3 regions of the Cellulomonas sp. Root137 genome follow, and region 3 is predicted to be linked to each of the others. Evidence: riboswitches for the same ligand, from Rfam matches in the RefSeq annotation. Region 3 holds a riboswitch; each other region holds the start of a gene.
What was found. A riboswitch is a leader RNA that binds a small molecule or an ion and turns the genes downstream of it on or off. The one in region 3 is predicted to bind S-adenosylmethionine.
Positions count from the first base shown of each region.

Region 1 (5,771 bases), on a different contig from region 3:
GACGTCGCGTACGTCGTCCGCGGGGTGCGTGCTGACGCTTCGCATCTCACGGCGTACCAGCACCTGCTCGGCGAGCCCGGGAGCGATCGGCTGCCCGCCGGCTTCGTGCACGTGCTGGCGTTCCCCGTGGCGACCGCGCTCATGGTCCGGTCCGACTTCCCCCTGGCGCTCGTCGGCCTGGTGCACGTGGCCAACCGCGTGTCGCAGCTGCGGCCGGTCCTGCTCACCGACGTCCTCGACGTGCGGGCGACCGCCACCGACCTGCGGGCTCACCGGTCCGGCACGCAGGTGGACCTGGTGACCGAGGTGTCCGTCGACGGCACGCTCGCATGGCGCGGGGTGTCCACCTACCTGGCGCGCGGGGTGTTCCTCGCAGGGTCGGTCGAGGAGACGTCCGATCCCTTCGTCCCGCCGACCCCGACCGGACGCTGGACGCTCGCTGGCGACACGGGCCGCCGGTACGCCGCCGTCTCGGGCGACCGCAACCCGATCCACCTGACCGCGCTCACGGCGAAGGCGTTCGGGTTCCCGCGGGCCATCGCGCACGGCATGTACACCGCGTCCCGGGCGCTGGCCGACGTCGGTGCCGCGCGCGGGGACGCGTTCGACTGGTCGGTCGAGTTCGTCAAGCCGGTGCTGCTGCCCGGGACGGTCACCGTGCGCATCGCCCACGACGGCGACGGCTTCGCGTTCGCCGGCTGGGACGCCCGCTCCGGCAAGCCGCACCTGACGGGCTCGGTCACCCCGCTGTCCTGACGGGCCGGGTCGTCGTCGACCCGGCCCGCCAGGGGCTTCTCAGAGGTCGGCCGGCCGCAGGACGAACGTGATCGCGTGCGCGATCTGCACGTTCCCCGCGTTCAGGTCGAGCTTGCCGCGGATCAGGAATGGGTTGACGTCGTTGCGGTCCTGGTCGCGCAGCTGGACCACTCCCCAGCGCTTCGAGAGCACGTCGACGGTGAACGTGCCGCCCTGCGCCGTGGTGAGGACGGCGTTGTCGCTGGCCAGCGCGGTGCCCGAGTCGATCGTCGCGCCCGCGACCACGTGGTACAGCAGCACCTGCTCGATCGCGTCGATGCCGACCGCACCCGCGAGCGCGGTGAGCACCTTCTCCTCGGTGCCGTACCAGCGGTGGGTCAGGTCCTTGGCCAGCAGCTGGAACGCGCGGTCCGTGGGGACGAACGCGGTGAGCGGGACGGTGCCGTCGGCCAGCACGGCGACGGGGCTGGTCGGCTTGGCGGCGAGCACCGCACCGACGGCCTGGTCGAGGATGTCGAAGTCGTACCAGTTGCGGTCGAAGGTGTCCCCGTCCGAGGCGAGCAGGGCGGCCAGGCTCGACGTCCCGGTGGGCGCGGCGCTCGCGGCGGGCGCCAGGGCGACCCCGGCTCCGGCGACCAGGCCGGCGGCGACGAGGGTGGAGAGCGTGCGACGGATCCTCATGGTGGCTCCTACGGACGACGGTCGCGGCCGACGCCCAGCGCCGCACCGCGCGGGCACCCGGAGGGCGCCCTGTGTCCTCTTCGTCCGTTCCCCCGCGCCCGGATGCACCCGCGGCCCGTCAGGCCCCCGAGCGCGACTTCGGCAGGTGCAGTCGACTTCGGCAGCTGGAACTTCCGAGCTCGACGCGAACTGCCGAAGTGAGCGCTGGGTAGCCCGCCGGGGCGGGACGGGTCAGTCGTCCAGGGCCGGTCCGCACGCCGCGGCGGCCGTCGCCGCGAGGTGGTCCAGGCCGTGGACCGCGAGCAGCGGGCGGGTGTCGTCGACCACGGCCCAGCAGCCGTCGACCACCTCGTAGCGGACGGCCGGACCCGTGGCGAGGTACTCCGTCAGGGCGGTGACCAGACGATCGACCGCCTCGCTGGTGGTGCCGACGCCGACCGACGCGCGGATGGCGCCGTTCGACGCGCCCAGGTGGGCCAGCAGCGGGTGCGCGCAGAAGCGGCCGTCGCGGACCCCGATCCCGTGCTCCGCGGCGAGGTACGCGGCGACCAGGCCCGGGTCGTGGTCCGGCACGGTGAACGTGAGGACGCCGACCGGTGCCGCGGAGTCCGGCCAGATGCGCGCGATCTCGACGCCGTCGATGGCCGACAGCCCCTCGACCAGGCGCTCGCGCAGCGCCTCCTCGTGCGCGGCGAGCGCCCCGGCCGGCAGGGCCGCGAGCTGGTCGCAGGCCTCCGCGAGCGCGATCGCGCCGAGCACGTTGGGCGACCCGGCCTCGTGCCGCGCCGGCGCCGGCTGCCAGACCGTCCGATCGGCCCGCACGTCGCGCACCGCACCTCCCCCTGCGAGGTACGGCGTACCCGTGTCGAGCCAGTCGCGGCGGCCGACGAGCGCCCCCGCACCGAACGGCGCGTACGTCTTGTGCCCGGAGAACGCCACGTAGTCGGCGTCGGTGTCGGCCAGCGAGAAGCCGCGGTGCGGGACCAGCTGAGCACCGTCGACGGCCACGCGGGCGCCCTCGGCGTGGGCGAGCGCGACGACCTGGTCGATCGGCAGCGCCTCCCCCGTCACGTTCGACGCACCCGTGATCGTGACCAGCGCGTACGGCTGGCGGGCGAGCTCGTCGCGCAGCGCGTCGAGGGTCCCGGCGACGGTCGACGCGATCGGCAGGATGGTGGTCCGGTTGCCGTGCCGCTCGGAGGACTGCACCCAGGGCAGCAGGTTGGCGTGGTGCTCGACGTCCAGCACCAGCACGCGGCCCCCCGGCGGGACGACCCCGGCCAGCAGGTTGAGCGAGTCGGTCGTGTTGCGCGTGATGATCGCGACGTCGTCGGGACGGGCGTCCACGAACCGCGCGATGGTCTGGCGCGCGGACTCGTACAGCGCGGTGGACACCTGGGACAGGTACCCGGCGCCGCGGTGCACGGACGCGTACAGCGGCAGCACCTCGGTGACGCGCGCCGCGACGGCCTCGAGCGCCGGGGCGCTGGCCGCGTAGTCGAGGTTGGCGTAGACGCGGTGCGTGCCGTCCACGAGCGGGACGGTGGTGGTGCCGCCGACCACGGGGAGCAGGGCGCTCACCTCGGTCGCACACGAGAGGCGCTCGGCGGTGACAGTCATGGTGGGTCCTCCGACACGTTCCGGGGGAACACCCGTCGAGAAGGTGGAACCCCGCGCTTGCCGAGCCCCGGACGGGACGCGGCCAGGTCGTCACCCGGGGCACCCCACCGCGGAGGAGGGTTGCCGGCCAGCGAGCCGGGGCTTGACGCTGGCGCTCATGACCTGCAACGAGGGTCCCGGCACCTCCCGGTGGCTGTCAACGCGCCGCCGACTTCGTCTCGCCCACCGGGACGCCTTGTCCACCACTTGGAAGGAGGGCGCCGCCGCGCGTAGCATCACGGCCACCATCCAGAGCGGCTGAGAGATCTGGCTCGACGACGCCGCAGCAACCCGCGGGCACCGTGTGCCCGGCCGAGGGTGCTACCGCCAGGACCGATGAGACGAGGACCTCGATGAGCTACGCCGGCGACCTGACCCCCCAGCAGGCCTGGGACCTGTTGACGTCCGACGAGAGCGCGGTGCTCGTCGACGTCCGCACCGACGCCGAGTGGCGCTACGTGGGCATCCCCGACTCGGCCCCGATCGACGGCCGGGCCGCGCTGGTCGAGTGGGTGTCGTACCCGTCCGGGCGCCCGAACCCGCAGTTCCTCAAGCAGCTGGCCGACGCCGGCGTCGCGGCGGGACGGCCCGTCGTGTTCCTGTGCCGCTCGGGCGTGCGCTCCGTCGCCGCCGCGCAGGCCGCCACCGCCGCCGGGCTGGGCCCGGCCTACAACGTGCTCGAGGGCTTCGAGGGCGACGTCGGTACCGACGGCCACCGCGGCCACTCCGGCTGGCGCGCGGCAGGGCTCCCCTGGCGGCAGGCGTGAGCGACCGGCGCGTCCCCGGGCCTGCCGACTGGGACGACCGCCGCACCCCGCGCACCGACCTGCGCCCGGACACGCTCGCCGTCCGCGGCGGCCTGGTGCGGTCGCAGTTCAACGAGACGTCCGAGGCGCTGTTCCTCACGCAGGGCTACGTCTACTCCGCCGCCGCCGAGGCCGAGGCCGCGTTCGCCGGAGAGGCCGACCGCTTCCTGTACTCCCGCTACGGCAACCCGACCGTGTCCACCTTCGAGGAGCGCCTGCGCCTGCTCGAGGGCGCCGAGGCCGCGTTCGCCACGGCGTCGGGCATGTCGGCGGTGTTCACGTCGATCGCCGCGATCGTGCAGTCGGGGTCGCGCATCGTCTCCGCGCGCGCGCTGTTCGGGTCCACCGTCGTGATCTTCGAGGAGATCCTGGCCAAGTGGGGCGTGCGCACCGACTACGTCGACGGCCACGAGCTGTCGCAGTGGGAGGAGGCGCTCTCCACCCCGGCGGACGTGGTGTTCTTCGAGACGCCGTCCAACCCGATGCAGGACCTGGTCGACATCGCCGCGGTCAGCCGGCTCGCGCACGCCGCGGGCGCCACGGTGATCGTCGACAACGTGTTCGCCACCCCCGTGCTGTCGCGGCCGCTGGAGCTGGGCGCGGACGTCATCGTGTACTCCGCGACCAAGCACATCGACGGTCAGGGGCGCGTGCTCGGCGGGGCGATCCTGGGCACCGACCAGTACATCCACGGTCCGGTCCAGACCCTCATCCGGAACACCGGGCCGTCGCTGTCGGCGTTCAACGCGTGGGTGCTGCTCAAAGGGCTGGAGACGCTGTCGCTGCGCGTGCGGCACCAGACGGCGTCGGCCCTGCAGGTCGCGACCTGGCTCGAGCAGCAGCCGGGAGTCTCGCTGGTCCGCTACCCGTACCTGCCGTCGCACCCGCAGCACGAGCTCGCCCTCGCGCAGCAGTCGGGCGGCGGGACCGTCGTGACGTTCAACCTCGCGGTGCCCGACGGGTCGACGCCGGACGTCACCAAGAAGGTCACGTTCGGCGTGCTCGACGCGCTGCGGATCGTGGACATCTCGAACAACCTCGGCGACGCCAAGTCGATGGTCACGCACCCCGCGACGACGACGCACCGCAAGCTCGGACCCGAGGGACGTGCCGCGGTGGGGATCGCCGAGTCGACCATCCGGCTCTCCGTGGGCCTCGAGGACCCCGCCGACCTGATCGACGACCTCACCCAGGCGCTGGGCACCCTCGACGACTGACGCTGCGCCACACTGACGGCATGAGCGCGTCGTCGTCGCTGGTCAGGCTGCTCGTCGGGGTGGTCGCCGGCCTCGTGGTCGGCACGGTGATCGGCTGGACGTCGGTCGCGTCGGTGCTCGCCGCGTGGGCGACAGTCGCCGCGGTGTTCGTCGTCTGGACCTGGGGCGTCGTCGGTCCCATGGGTCCCGACGACACCGCGTCGCACGCGACGCGGGAGGAGCCCACCCGGTTCGGCGCGCACGTCGTGGTGGTCGCCGCGGCGCTCGTGACCCTGGTCGGGGTCGTGCTCGTGCTCGTCGACAAGGAGATCGGCCAGCTGCTGCCGACCGTCGCCGTGCTGACCAGCGTGCTCGCGTCGTGGGCAGCCATCCACACGGTCTTCGCCCTGCGGTACGCGCGGATGTACCTCACCGACGGCGCCCGCGGGATCGACTTCCACATGACCGAGCCGCCGCGGTACACCGACTTCGCGTACGTCGCGGTGACCGTGGGGATGAGCTTCGCGATCTCCGACACCGACCTCGGGTCGTCGGCCATGCGCCGCACCGCGCTGGTCCACGCGCTGCTCAGCTACCTGTTCGGCACCGTGATCATCGCGCTGCTGGTCAACCTCGTCGCGTCGATGTGACGGCTCAGAGCCGGACCGTCTCG
Region 1 covers NZ_LMFG01000001.1:1,274,499-1,280,269, reverse strand. The annotation lists gene ASD18_RS06150 (MaoC/PaaZ C-terminal domain-containing protein) at 1-756, shown strand, start outside; gene ASD18_RS06145 (fasciclin domain-containing protein) at 796-1,437, opposite strand; gene ASD18_RS06140 (aminotransferase class V-fold PLP-dependent enzyme) at 1,669-3,057, opposite strand; SAM riboswitch class IV at 3,106-3,220, opposite strand; SAM riboswitch class I at 3,339-3,454, shown strand; gene ASD18_RS06135 (rhodanese-like domain-containing protein) at 3,450-3,863, shown strand; gene ASD18_RS06130 (O-succinylhomoserine sulfhydrylase) at 3,923-5,119, shown strand; gene ASD18_RS06125 (DUF1345 domain-containing protein) at 5,140-5,748, shown strand; gene ASD18_RS06120 (pyridoxamine 5'-phosphate oxidase family protein) at 5,753-5,771, opposite strand, start outside.
Region 1: another riboswitch for S-adenosylmethionine. It lies ahead of ASD18_RS06140 (aminotransferase class V-fold PLP-dependent enzyme); the one in region 3 lies ahead of ASD18_RS15765 (LLM class flavin-dependent oxidoreductase).

Region 2 (5,771 bases), on a different contig from region 3:
GCCGGGCGCTCCGGGCGGGTCAGCTCGGTGGCCAGGGCGCGGTACGCCTCGATGACGGACGCGAGCAGCTGCTCGGCCGGGACGGCGACGGAGTCGGAGACCAGCGCGGGCTCCTCCAGCTGCACCCAGGTGGCACCCGCGGCGGCGAGGTCCTTGAGCAGCTCGGCGTAGACCGGCAGCAGGTCCGCCAGGCGGTCGATCGGGGCGAAGCCCTCGGGGGCGTCCTCGGTGGCCTTGGCCAGCGCGAGGTACGTGACCGGGCCGACGATGACCGGACGCGTGAGGACGCCGTCCGCGAGGGCCTCGGTGAACTCGCGCACCGGGCGGGTGCTCGCGTAGCGGAAGGTGGTCTCCGGGCCGATCTCGGGGACCAGGTAGTGGTAGTTGGTGTCGAACCACTTGGTCATCTCGAGCGGCAGGTCGTCGCCGCGGCCGCGCGCCACGGTCGAGTACCCGGCCAGGTCGAGGGCGCCGTCGGCGCCGACGACGTCCGCGAAGCGGGCCGGCACCGCACCGACCACGGCGGTGGCGTCGAGCACCTGGTCGTAGAACGAGAACGCGCTCGGGATCGCCGGCACGTCGGTGGCCAGGCCGAGCTCGGCCAGCCGCGTGCGGGTGCGGCGGCGCAGCTCGGCGGCGGTCGCCTCGACCTCGTCGGCCGTCGTGCGACCGGCCCAGAACGCCTCGAGGGCCTTCTTCAGCTCGCGGCGCGGGCCGATGCGGGGGTAGCCGAGCACGGAGCTGGCGGGAAACTTCGGGCTGTTCTCGGTCATGTGGTTCAGTCCCTCGGGGGTCGGGCGGGTGCCGTGTCCTGCGGCCAGCTGGCCAGGTCGGGAGCTGTCCGAGCTCCGCCGTCGAGGTGTGCACCCTCGAGCAGGTCAAGTGCGGCGTGGTGCTGGTTGAACGTGTAGAGGTGGACGCCGGGTGCGCCGCCGTCCAGGACGCCGTTGACCAGGTCGACGCTGGCCCGGATGCCCCGCCGATGACGGTCGAGCTCGTCGTCGGCGGATCCGAGCAGGTCGATCAGGTCCTTCGGTACCGGGACGCCGGTCAGCTCCTGCACGCGCAGCAGCCGGGCCGGGTCGGTGGTCGGGATGATGCCCGGGATGATCGGGATGGTCACGCCGGCCTCACGGGCCTCCGCGACGATACCGAGATAGTCGTCCGCGTCGAAGAACACCTGCGTGATCGCGAAGTCCGCACCCGCCTGCTGCTTGGCCAGCAGCGACGCGACGTCCTGCGCGCGTGTGCCGCCCGTGGCGTGGTTGCCCCGCGGGAACGCCGCGACCGCGACGGACAGGGGTCGCACGCGCGCCCGCACCGCCTGCGACGGGCTGTCCAGGCACCGCTGCGCCTCGATCTCGCGCAGGAGCTCGACCAGCTCGCCCGCGGTCTGCAGGCCGTCCGGGTGTGCCTGCCAGTCGCTCTGGTCGGTGGGCGGGTCACCCCGCAGGGCGAGGAACGACCGCAGGCCCTCGTCGAGGAACTCCCCGACGATCGTCGTGATCTCCTCGCGCGAGGTGCCGACGCAGGTCAGGTGGGCGATCGGGTTGAGCGACGTCTCCTGCAGGAGGCGGCGGACCAGCGCGCGCGTGGTGACCCGGGTCTTGCCCGAGGCGCCGTAGGTGACCGAGACGAAGTCGGGGTGCACCGACTCGAGCTCGCGGATGGTGGCCCACAGGCGCGGAGCCGCATCGGGGTTCCGGGGCGGGAAGAGCTCGAACGAGATCGTCGGGCGGTCGTTCGCGTTCTGCGCCCGCCGGGCGGTCGCGGTGTGCAGCCCGGGGGTGCGGGGCTCAGCCACGGCTGCGCTCACGGCGCGACCGGCCGGGTCGTCGGCACCGCGGTGGTGCGGGGACACGTGTCCTGTGGGGGCATGACTCACTCCATCGCCCCTGGCGGAAGCACCCACACCCTCGCGAGGAGGGGGGTTGCTGCGGCGTCGTCGAGCCAGGTCTCTCGGCCGCTCTGGATGGTAGGCGCGATGGTAGTCCGCAGATCACATGCTGGGCAACAGTGATCGACCCGTGAGACGTCGCCGTCCGCGGGAGCATGCCTGGTTCGGCGGCCGTCTAGTGCGGGCGGCGCGGGACCAGGTTCGAGGAGCGCATGCGGCTGCGCTGGGACGGGACGTCGAACCACGAGTTCGGCGAGCCGGCCGGGACGGACAGCAGCCCGACCTGGACGGCCTCGAGGATCTCTGCGTCGGGGACGACGTTGTCCGTCAGCGCCTCGGCCGCCGCGCGCGCGGCATCACGCCGAACGTCGGGGTCGGGCATCTCCGTCATGGCGGCACTGTAGTCCGCAGGGCGCGCGGTGCCGAGAGGGCGGCCCGCACGATCACCCGCCAGAAGCAAATCTCACCCGGCGAGCGCTCCGGTGCCGGCGGAGCCCCACGCCGACGGGCACGTGGCCAGGTGGTCGTCGACGACCCCGCACGCCTGCATCGCCGCGTAGGCGGTGACCGGGCCGACGAACCGGAACCCGAGCGACTTCAGCTCCTTGGCCAGCGCGCGGCTCTCCGGCGTCTGCGCGGGCACCCCGGCCCAGCCGGCGGGGCGCTGGTACCCCGTCCGGTCGGGCGCGTGCGACCAGAGCACCTCGTCGAGCGTGCGTCCCGCCGCGTGCAGCTCGCGCAGGGCGCGGCCGTTGGCGATCGTCGCCTCGATCTTGGCGCGGTTGCGCACGATGCCGGCGTCGGCCATCAGGCGGGCCACGTCCTCGTCACCGAACTCCGCGACCACCTCCGGGTCGAAGTCCGCGAACGCCGTGCGGAACGCGGGCCTCTTGCGCAGGATCGTGATCCACGCGAGGCCCGACTGGAAGCCCTCCAGGGCGAGCCGTTCGTAGAGGGCGTGCTCGTCGTGGACGGGCTTGCCCCACTCCTCGTCGTGGTACTGCTCGTACAGCGGGGTGCCGTCGCCGAAGCAGCGGCCGGTGAGCGGGACGTCGGGCGAGGTCATGCGTCGAGTCTGCCCGGCGGGGCTGACAAGTGGGCGCCGCCTGTGCACGCGATGGGGCTGTGGGCGGCTCACGAGGCCAGGGCGATGAGCCTCTCGATCCCGTCGAGGATGAGCACGGTGCCGAAGTCCAGCTGGTCGTCCTCGGGCGCGTCCTCCGGGAAGGAGAAGGCCCCCGCGTTCGCTGCCCGGCGCAGTGTGGGGTGCTCGTCCGGGGAGGCGAGCATCGTGATGAGCTCTCCCAGGTCCGGCGGCAGGGCTCCCCCGGCGGTGGTGCCGACGGCCGCGGTGCGCCCGGCGCCGCTCAGCTCCTCGCCGATCCGCAGCTGGTCCAGGGTGTGCGAGGCGAGCAGGCCGATGGCTCCCACCTTCTGGTGCTCCGTCAGCGGGGTGCCGTCGAGCGCCGAGAGCATCGCCTCCATCCAGGCGAGCCGCCCGGGCCCGACCGCGTGCAGGACCGCGGACGCGCGCGCCAGCCACGGGTGCGCGCGCAGGATCGGCTGCTGGACGGCGAGGACCAGCTCGAGCCGTTCCCGCCAGCCGCCCACCTCGGGCCCGAGCACGGGCGGCCGCCCCGACGCCCGGTCGGACATCAGACTGAGCACCTCGTCCTTGGACGAGACGTACCGGTAGAGCGACATCGTGGTGAACCCGAGCGACTCGGCGAGCCGGGCCATGGAGACCGACTCGATCCCCTCGGCGTCGGCCAGCGCGATGCCGGCGTCGGCGATCTGCTCGAGCGTGAGGCCCGGCCGGGGTCCGGGTCGGCCGGGCGCCGGTGTGCGCCACAGGACGGCGATCCCGGGTGGGAGGTCCATCGGCGCGCCCTCGGAGCCGGCGACGCGCACGGCGTGCCGGCGCGCCTTCTCCGCCTCGCGCGCGGCCTGCTGCTGGGCCAGGGCCGCGGCACGCTGCGCCTTCTCGGCCTCCCGGAGCTGCCGGGCCGCCTCCTTGACCGCCTGCTGAGCGGCGCGCTCCTGCTCCTTGCGCCGGCGCTCCTCCTCCTTGGCGGCGTCCTGCAGCGCCTTCAGCCGGTCGCGCTCGCGACGCTCGACCTCCTTGCGAGCGTCCCGGTCGGCCTTCTCGAGGTCGCGCCTGGCGCGCTCGGCCGCCTTGGCCTCGGCCCGCTCGGCCTTCTCGCGGTCGCGTCGCAGCAGCTCGGCCTCGCGGCGGGCCTCCTCGGCCTCACGTGCCTCGTCGTCGTCCACGGCACCTCCTTGACCCGTGATCCTACAAGTGTGTATGAAGTACACACACAGTTTACGCCATACACAGAAAGCGAGAGTTGCGATGACTGCTTCTGTCGTCGTCGCCCGGGGGCTGCGCAAGTCCTACGGCGACCTGACCGTGCTCGACGGCGTCGACCTCGACGTCGGCAAGGGGGAGGTGCTCGCCCTGCTCGGCCCCAACGGCGCCGGCAAGACCACGACGGTGCGCATCCTGTCCACGCTCCTGAAGCCCGACGGCGGCACCGCGCACGTCGCCGGCGTGGACGTGGTGCGTCAGCCGGCGCAGGTCAGGGCGGCCATCAGCCTCACCGGGCAGTTCGCGGCGGTCGACGACCTGCTGACGGGCACCGAGAACCTGCACCTCATGGCGAGGCTCGCGCACCTGGGGCGCGCCGAGGTGCGCACCCGTAGCGCCGAGCTGCTCGAGCTGTTCGACCTCACCGACGCGGGCAAGCGCGTGGTCAAGACGTACTCCGGCGGGATGCGGCGGCGCCTCGACCTGGCCGTGGGTCTCCTCTCCCGGCCGCAGGTGGTGTTCCTCGACGAGCCGACCACCGGCCTCGACCCGCGCAGCCGGAACGACCTCTGGGACGTCATCCGCTCCGTGGTCGCGTCGGGCACCACCGTCCTGCTCACCACGCAGTACCTCGAGGAGGCCGACCAGCTGGCCGACCGCGTGGCCGTCATCGACCACGGCCGGGTGATCGCGGACGGCACCGCGCGCGAGCTCAAGCGGGCGGTCGGCTCGGCGCACGTCGAGCTGCGGCTCAAGGACGGCACCGAGGAGCGCATCGTCACGGACGGGTCCGTGCCCGACGTGCGGCGGATCCTCGCCGACGTCGAGCGCCGGGGGATCGACGTCGAGCACTGGGAGGTCCGCTCCCCCACGCTCGACGACGTCTTCCTCACCCTGACCGGCCGGTCCACCGAACCCGTCCTCGTCGCCTCCCGGGAGTCCTGATGACCACGCTCGCCCCTGCACCTCCGGCCCTCGGCTGGACCGCGCACGACACGACCGCGCTGATCGGTCGGTGCATCCGCCGGTCGCTGCGCCAGCTCGACACCGTCCTCATGGCGGTGATGCTCCCGGTGATCCTGCTGCTCCTGTTCGTCTACGTGTTCGGCGGCGCCATCCAGACCGGGGGCGACTACGTGAACTGGGTGGTCCCCGGGATCGTCCTGCTCACCGCGGGCTACGGCTCGTCGACGACGGCCGTCGACGTCGCCAGCGACATGACCGGCGGCATCATCGACCGGTTCCGGTCCCTGCCCATCCGCTCCACCGGGGTGCTCACCGGGCACGTCGTCGCCAGCATGGCGCGCAACGCGGTCTCGACCGCCCTGGTGATCGGCATCGCGTTCCTCATCGGGTTCGACGCGTCGGCGACCGTGTGGGAGTGGGTGGCCGCGATCGGTCTCATCGGGCTGTTCGTCCTGGCGCTCACGTGGGTGGCCGTCGCCATCGGGGTCGTCGCGTCCGGGCCGGAGGCGGCCAGCGGGTTCACGTTCGCGATCCTGTTCCTGCCGTACGTGTCCAGCGCGTTCGTGCCGCCGGAGTCGATGCCGTCGGTGCTGGAGGCCA
Region 2 covers NZ_LMFG01000001.1:458,987-464,757, reverse strand. The annotation lists gene metE (5-methyltetrahydropteroyltriglutamate--homocysteine S-methyltransferase) at 1-773, opposite strand, end outside; gene ASD18_RS02180 (methylenetetrahydrofolate reductase) at 779-1,816, opposite strand; SAM riboswitch class I at 1,884-1,979, opposite strand; gene ASD18_RS02175 (hypothetical protein) at 2,073-2,288, opposite strand; gene ASD18_RS02170 (DNA-3-methyladenine glycosylase I) at 2,361-2,963, opposite strand; gene ASD18_RS02165 (TetR/AcrR family transcriptional regulator) at 3,032-4,168, opposite strand; gene ASD18_RS02160 (ATP-binding cassette domain-containing protein) at 4,251-5,150, shown strand; gene ASD18_RS02155 (ABC transporter permease) at 5,150-5,771, shown strand, end outside.
Region 2: another riboswitch for S-adenosylmethionine. It lies ahead of ASD18_RS02180 (methylenetetrahydrofolate reductase); the one in region 3 lies ahead of ASD18_RS15765 (LLM class flavin-dependent oxidoreductase).

Region 3 (5,771 bases):
TCAGCAGCTCCTCCGGGCGCCGACCGTGCGCGGCCAGGCGGCCCTTGACGTCGGTGAAGAACGCCTGGCCCGCCTCGAACGTGGAGTGCGCGGAGAACACGACGTCCGCGGTGGCCGCCGCGAAGTCACGGCCGTCCGAGGAGTCGCCCGCCTGGAACAGCACGGGGTGCCCCTGCGGGCCGCGCGGGGTCGTGAACTCGCCGCGCACCTGGAAGTGCTTGCCCTCGTGGCGCACCTCGTGGACCGAGCCGGGCCGGACGAACTGCCCGGAGCCGGCGTGGGCGATCACCGCGTCGTCGTCCCACGAGTCCCACAGCTTCCGCGCGACCGCGACCAGCTCGGCCGCACGCTCGTACCGCTCGTCGTGCGGGAGGAACCCGCCGCGCCGGAAGTTCTCGCCCGTGAAGGCGTCGCTGCTGGTCACGAGGTTCCACGCGGCACGCCCGCCGCTGAGGATATCCAGCGTCGCGAACTGGCGGGCCAGCTCCCACGGCTCGTTGAAGGTCGTGTTGATCGTCCCGGCGAGCCCGAGGCGGTCGGTCACCGCGGCGAGCGCCGCCAGCACGGGCAGCGTGTCGGGCCGGCCCATCACGTCCAGGTCGTGGATCTGGCCCTTGTGCTCGCGCAGCCGCAGCCCCTCGGCGAGGAAGAAGAAGTCGAGCTTCGCCTCCTCGGCGCGCCGGGCCAGGTGCTCGAACGACGTGAAGTCGATCTGGCTGCCGGACCGCGGGTCGCTCCACACGGTGGTGTTGTTGACGCCCGGGAAGTGGACGCCGAGGTGGATCTGCTTGCGGGCGCCCATCAGGCGATCGCCGCGTAGCGGTTGACCGGTCGGGCAAGGCCCAGCTGGTCGCGCAACGTCGGACCGGTGTAGCGATCCCGGAACGCCCGTGCGTCCCGCAGGAGCGGGACGACACTGTCGACGAGGACGTCGAGGTCCGTGTGCAGCGAGGCCGGCCGCACGACGAACCCGTCGGCCGCCCCGACCGCGGACCAGTCGAGGAAGGTCTCGGCGAGGTCCCGTGCCGTCCCGACGTGCGTGAGGGAGCCGGTGTCCCACTCGACGCCCTCGAGCTCGGTGAGCAGGTCGAGCCGGGCGCGAGCGCTCGCACGGTCCGGGCCGATGACCACGAACGCGTCGACGAGCACCCGCAGGTCGCCCGGCTCGCGACCGGCCGCCGCCGCAGCGGCCCGCAGCCGGAGCCGCAGGTCGAGTGCCTCGTCGCGGTCGGTCGCGCTGATCCGGACCACGTCGGCGTGCCGCGCGGCCAGGCCGAACGACGCCTCCGAGCCGACGCGCACCACGATCGGCGGCTGCCCCTGCGGCGGACGGGGGGTGATCGACGGACCCTTGACCGCGAAGTGCACACCGTCGTGCTCGACGTAGTGCAGCCTGGCCCGGTCGACGAACCGGTGCGTGGCCTGGTCGCGGATCTCCGCGTCGTCCTCCCAGCTGTCCCAGAGCGCGGTGACCACCTCCACGGCCTCCTCGGCCTCCGCGACGGCCCCCGCCTCGGTGAGAGCCGGGCCTCGGCCCACGTGCGTCGCGTCCTGCTCGTCGTCGGTCCAGCTCACCTGCCACGCCGCCCGACCGCCGCTGACGTGGTCGATCGTCGCGATCGCCTTCGACACGTGGAACGGCTCGGTGTGCGTCGTCGCGACCGTCGGCACCAGGCCGATGCCCCGCGACCGCGGCGCCAGGCGCGCGGCGACGAGCGCGGCGTCGAGCCGGCCGCGCAGCGTGGTGGACCGGGACGGCTGCAACGAGAACGAGTCGTCGAGCACGACGAGGTCGAGCGTGCCCCGCTGGGCGACCTCGACGAGGTGCTGGAGCCGCTCGGCGTCGAACAGTCGCTGCGCCTGCGAGCCGTGGGTCCGCCAGGCGGCGGGGTGCGCGCCGGCGTCGCTGAGGTCGACACCGAGGTGCAGCTGGCGGGGGGTCACCGGAAGTGCCATGGGGAAGGTTCCGTTCTGGGTCGTCAGGGCGCGCCCCGGCGCAGGAGGCTGCGGCGCACGGGGGTGCAGGCGTAGGTGTGTCGAGCGGCGCGGGTACCGCGGCTCAGTCGCTCAGGTGCCGGTCGGGGCCGGCCAGGCGGGAGGTGTCGTCAGCGACAACAGGCGCCGGGACAGCACGGGCGCAGGATCCAGAGAGCCGTCGTCGGCCGTCGGTCCGAGCTCATCGTGCGTCCCTTCGTACCCGCCTGGCGGGCGCTGCGTCGTTGTCGGGCACGAGCAGGACGCTCGCGCAGGACCAGGTCGTCACCCGGGGCACCCCACACGCAGGAGGGTTGCCACCCAGCAAGCCGGGGCTTGTCGCTGGAATTCATGACCTAACAGGTCGGGAAAGTAGGCATAGGTCGTCGGCGTGTCAATGGTCCGCGCCGAAAGTCCAGATGGTGGGACGGATCCGTCCGGTGCGAGGATGGGCGTCTCCACCACCGGCAAGGGAGCACGCGCACGCATGGGCACGACCACCGACGTGACGATCGGCACCGACGACCCGACTCGCCCCGACGTACTCGGCCTGCTCGGGGAGCACCTCGCGGACATGTACGCGACCTCGCCGGCCGAGTCGGTGCACGCGCTCGACCCCTCGGCGCTCGCGGCCCCCGGCATCACGTTCTGGACCGCCCGCGCCGCCGACGGCAGCCTGCTCGGCTGCGCCGCCCTCAAGCAGCTCGGCCCGACGGACGGCGAGCTCAAGTCCATGCGGACCAGCGCCGCCGCACGGGGCCGAGGGATCGGGGCGGCGATGCTCGCGCACGTCCTGGGCGCGGCGGCGGAGCGAGGCCTCCGCACCGTGCACCTGGAGACGGGGACGCAGGACTACTTCGCACCCGCCCGCCGCCTCTACGAACGGGCCGGGTTCGTCGCGTGCCCGCCGTTCGCGGACTACGTACCGGACCCGCACAGCGCGTTCTACGCGCTCACGCTCCCGACGCGGCCGTGACTGCCTCACCGCGATGGCAGGTGGCGGTCTCCTGGGCGGTCGTCGGTGAGGGCGGGCACGTGGCCGTCCGGACGAGCCACTGGTGGGAGGTGGCCGCTGCCGCTCGGGAGCATCGGCCTGCGCGGACGCTCTACCACGGCGCCCTGGAGCTCGTGGTGGACGGCCGCCCGCTCGTGGTCGAGATGACACCCACGTGGGGCCGGGCCACTCGCGAGGTCGTCGCCACCGGCCCGGTCGGCTCGCGCTGGCTCGGCTGGTTGCCGTTCTTCCGCTACGAGATCCGGTACACCCGACCGCCCGGCCCCACGGGGCACGGTGCCACCGTGGTGAGTGACCGCCGCGAGGCCGTCGAGGCCGTGCTCGCCGCCGTCCCGCACGTGCCGCGACTGACGTGGGGCCGCGCGGTGGGACCGGCCCGGGACATGTGGAGCTCGAACTCCGTGGTCTCCTGGGTGCTCGCCGAGGCGGGTCTCCTCGACGCCTGCGCCCCGCCCCCCGGCGGACGTGCACCGGGGTGGGACGCGGGGCTCGACGTGCGCGGCTGAAGAGTCTCGTATTCCGACCAGCTGTGTCCACAATAAGAGACGGTCCTGTTGCCCAGGCTCCGGGACGGTCATCCTCGTCCCATGCAGACCCGCCGCGCCGCCTCGACGTGCTGTCACGTCGTCATGGCTTCCGCGCGCCCCTGCTGTCCGCGGAACGTCTGAACGCGGCCCCCGTCCTCGGCCGAGCGTTCGACGCCCGGCCCCCGTCCATCTGCGACGGCCCACGGCGTGACGCGCGTGCCACCACCCCCGTCCCCCGCGGAGGAAACGCCCTCATGGCGTCCACCCAGCTCTCTGTCGCCCGGCCCTCGCGGACCGAGCCGGCGCCGCGATGTCGTCGATGACGACCGCCCGCCCGCCCTTCGCGACCCTCAAGGACCTGACATGACCGCCCGTCCCGCACGCCGCACCGCCTCCGCCCTCCGCGTCCTGCTTGCCGCCGGACTCGCCGCGTCCCTCGCGGCCTGCTCCTCGTCCGCGGCCGACGACACGACCGCCGACGCCGGCACCGACCCGTCTGCCGCCTCGACCGCCGGCGCCGAGGCACCCGAGCTGCGCCTCGGCTACTTCGCCAACCTGACGCACGCCGTGGCCCTCGTGGGGGTCGACGACGGCACCTACCAGGAGGCGCTCGGCGACACGAAGCTCACCACCTCGATCTTCAACGCCGGCCCGGCCGCCGTCGAGGCGCTCTTCGGTGGGGCCATCGACGCCACGTTCATCGGCCCGAACCCCGCCATCAACGCGTTCGCCAAGTCGAACGGCGAGGCGATCCGCATCGTCTCGGGCGCGACGTCGGGAGGTGCGCAGCTGGTCGTCCGCGACGGCATCGACTCCCCCGACGACCTCGTCGGCACCACGCTCGCCACGCCGCAGCTGGGCAACACCCAGGACGTCGCGCTGCGCGCCTGGCTCGCCGAGGAGGGCCTCGAGACCTCACTGACCGGCGGCGCGAGCGACGTGACGATCGCCCCGCAGGAGAACTCGCAGACGCTCGACCTGTTCAAGGCCGGGCAGCTCGACGGCGCGTGGCTGCCCGAGCCGTGGGCGTCCCGGCTCGTCGTCGACGCCGGCGCGCACGTCCTGCTGGACGAGAAGGACCTCTGGCCCGAGGGCGACTTCGTCACCACCCACCTGATCGTCGCCACCGAGTACCTCTCGAAGTACCCCGGCACCGTGAAGAAGCTGCTCGAGGCCGAGTACGCGACGTCCGAGTGGATCGCGGCGAACCCCGACGAGGCCAAGACCCTGTCGAACACGGTGATCGAGAAGCTCAGTGGCAAGCCGCTCTCCGCGGAGGTGCTGGACCGCGCCTGGGCGAACCTGCGGATCACGCTCGACCCGATCGCCTCGAGCCTGCAGACCTCCGCCGACCACGCGGTGGCGGCTGGCACGTCCGACGAGACGGACCTGCAGGGGATCTACGACCTGACCCTGCTCAACGAGGTGCTCGCCGAGAACGACCAGGAGCCTGTCTCCGACGGCGACCTCGGGGCGTCGGGCAAGTGACGAGCACCGTGACGGCGGTCGGCGGCCAGGGCACCACTGCCCCGGCCGCCGTCGCGGCGCGCCTGACGGGGGTCACCCAGCACTTCGGCGAGGCGTCGCGGCCGCCGGTGCTCGACCGCATCGACCTCACCGTCGCGCCCGGCGAGTTCGTCTGCCTGCTCGGGGCGTCCGGCTGCGGCAAGTCGACCCTGCTCTCGCTGGTGGCCGGGCTCGACAAGCCGGTCTCCGGCACCGTCGAGGTGCCCGGTGGCCGGCCCGCGCTGATGTTCCAGGAGCCGGCCCTCTACCCGTGGCTGACCGCGGCCGGGAACGTCGAGCTGGCCCTGCGCCTGCGCGGCATCCCCCGCGCGGAGCGCCGCGACGAGGCGCAGCGCCTGCTCTCGCTCGTCCGGCTCGACGGCGCCGGCCCCAAGCGGGTGCACGAGCTGTCCGGCGGGATGCGGCAGCGCGTCGCCCTGGCCCGCGCGCTCGCCCAGGAGGGCGACCTGCTGCTCATGGACGAGCCGTTCGCCGCGCTCGACGCCATCACGCGGGACGTCCTGCACGAGGAGCTCACGCGCATCTGGACCGAGACCGGGATCGCAGTCATCTTCGTCACGCACAACGTCCGCGAGGCGGTCCGGCTCGGACAGCGGGTCGTCCTGCTCTCGTCGCGTCCCGGACGCGTCGCCCGCGAGTGGTCGGTGGATATCCCCCAGCCGCGACGCATCGAAGACCCCGACGTGTCCCGGCTCAGCGCCGAGATCACCGAGGACCTGCGACAGGAG
Region 3 covers NZ_LMFG01000003.1:146,971-152,741, reverse strand. The annotation lists gene ASD18_RS15770 (NtaA/DmoA family FMN-dependent monooxygenase) at 1-802, opposite strand, end outside; gene ASD18_RS15765 (LLM class flavin-dependent oxidoreductase) at 802-1,956, opposite strand; SAM riboswitch class IV at 2,211-2,331, opposite strand; gene ASD18_RS15760 (GNAT family N-acetyltransferase) at 2,462-2,950, shown strand; gene ASD18_RS15755 (hypothetical protein) at 2,947-3,495, shown strand; gene ASD18_RS15750 (ABC transporter substrate-binding protein) at 3,880-5,004, shown strand; gene ASD18_RS15745 (ABC transporter ATP-binding protein) at 5,067-5,771, shown strand, end outside.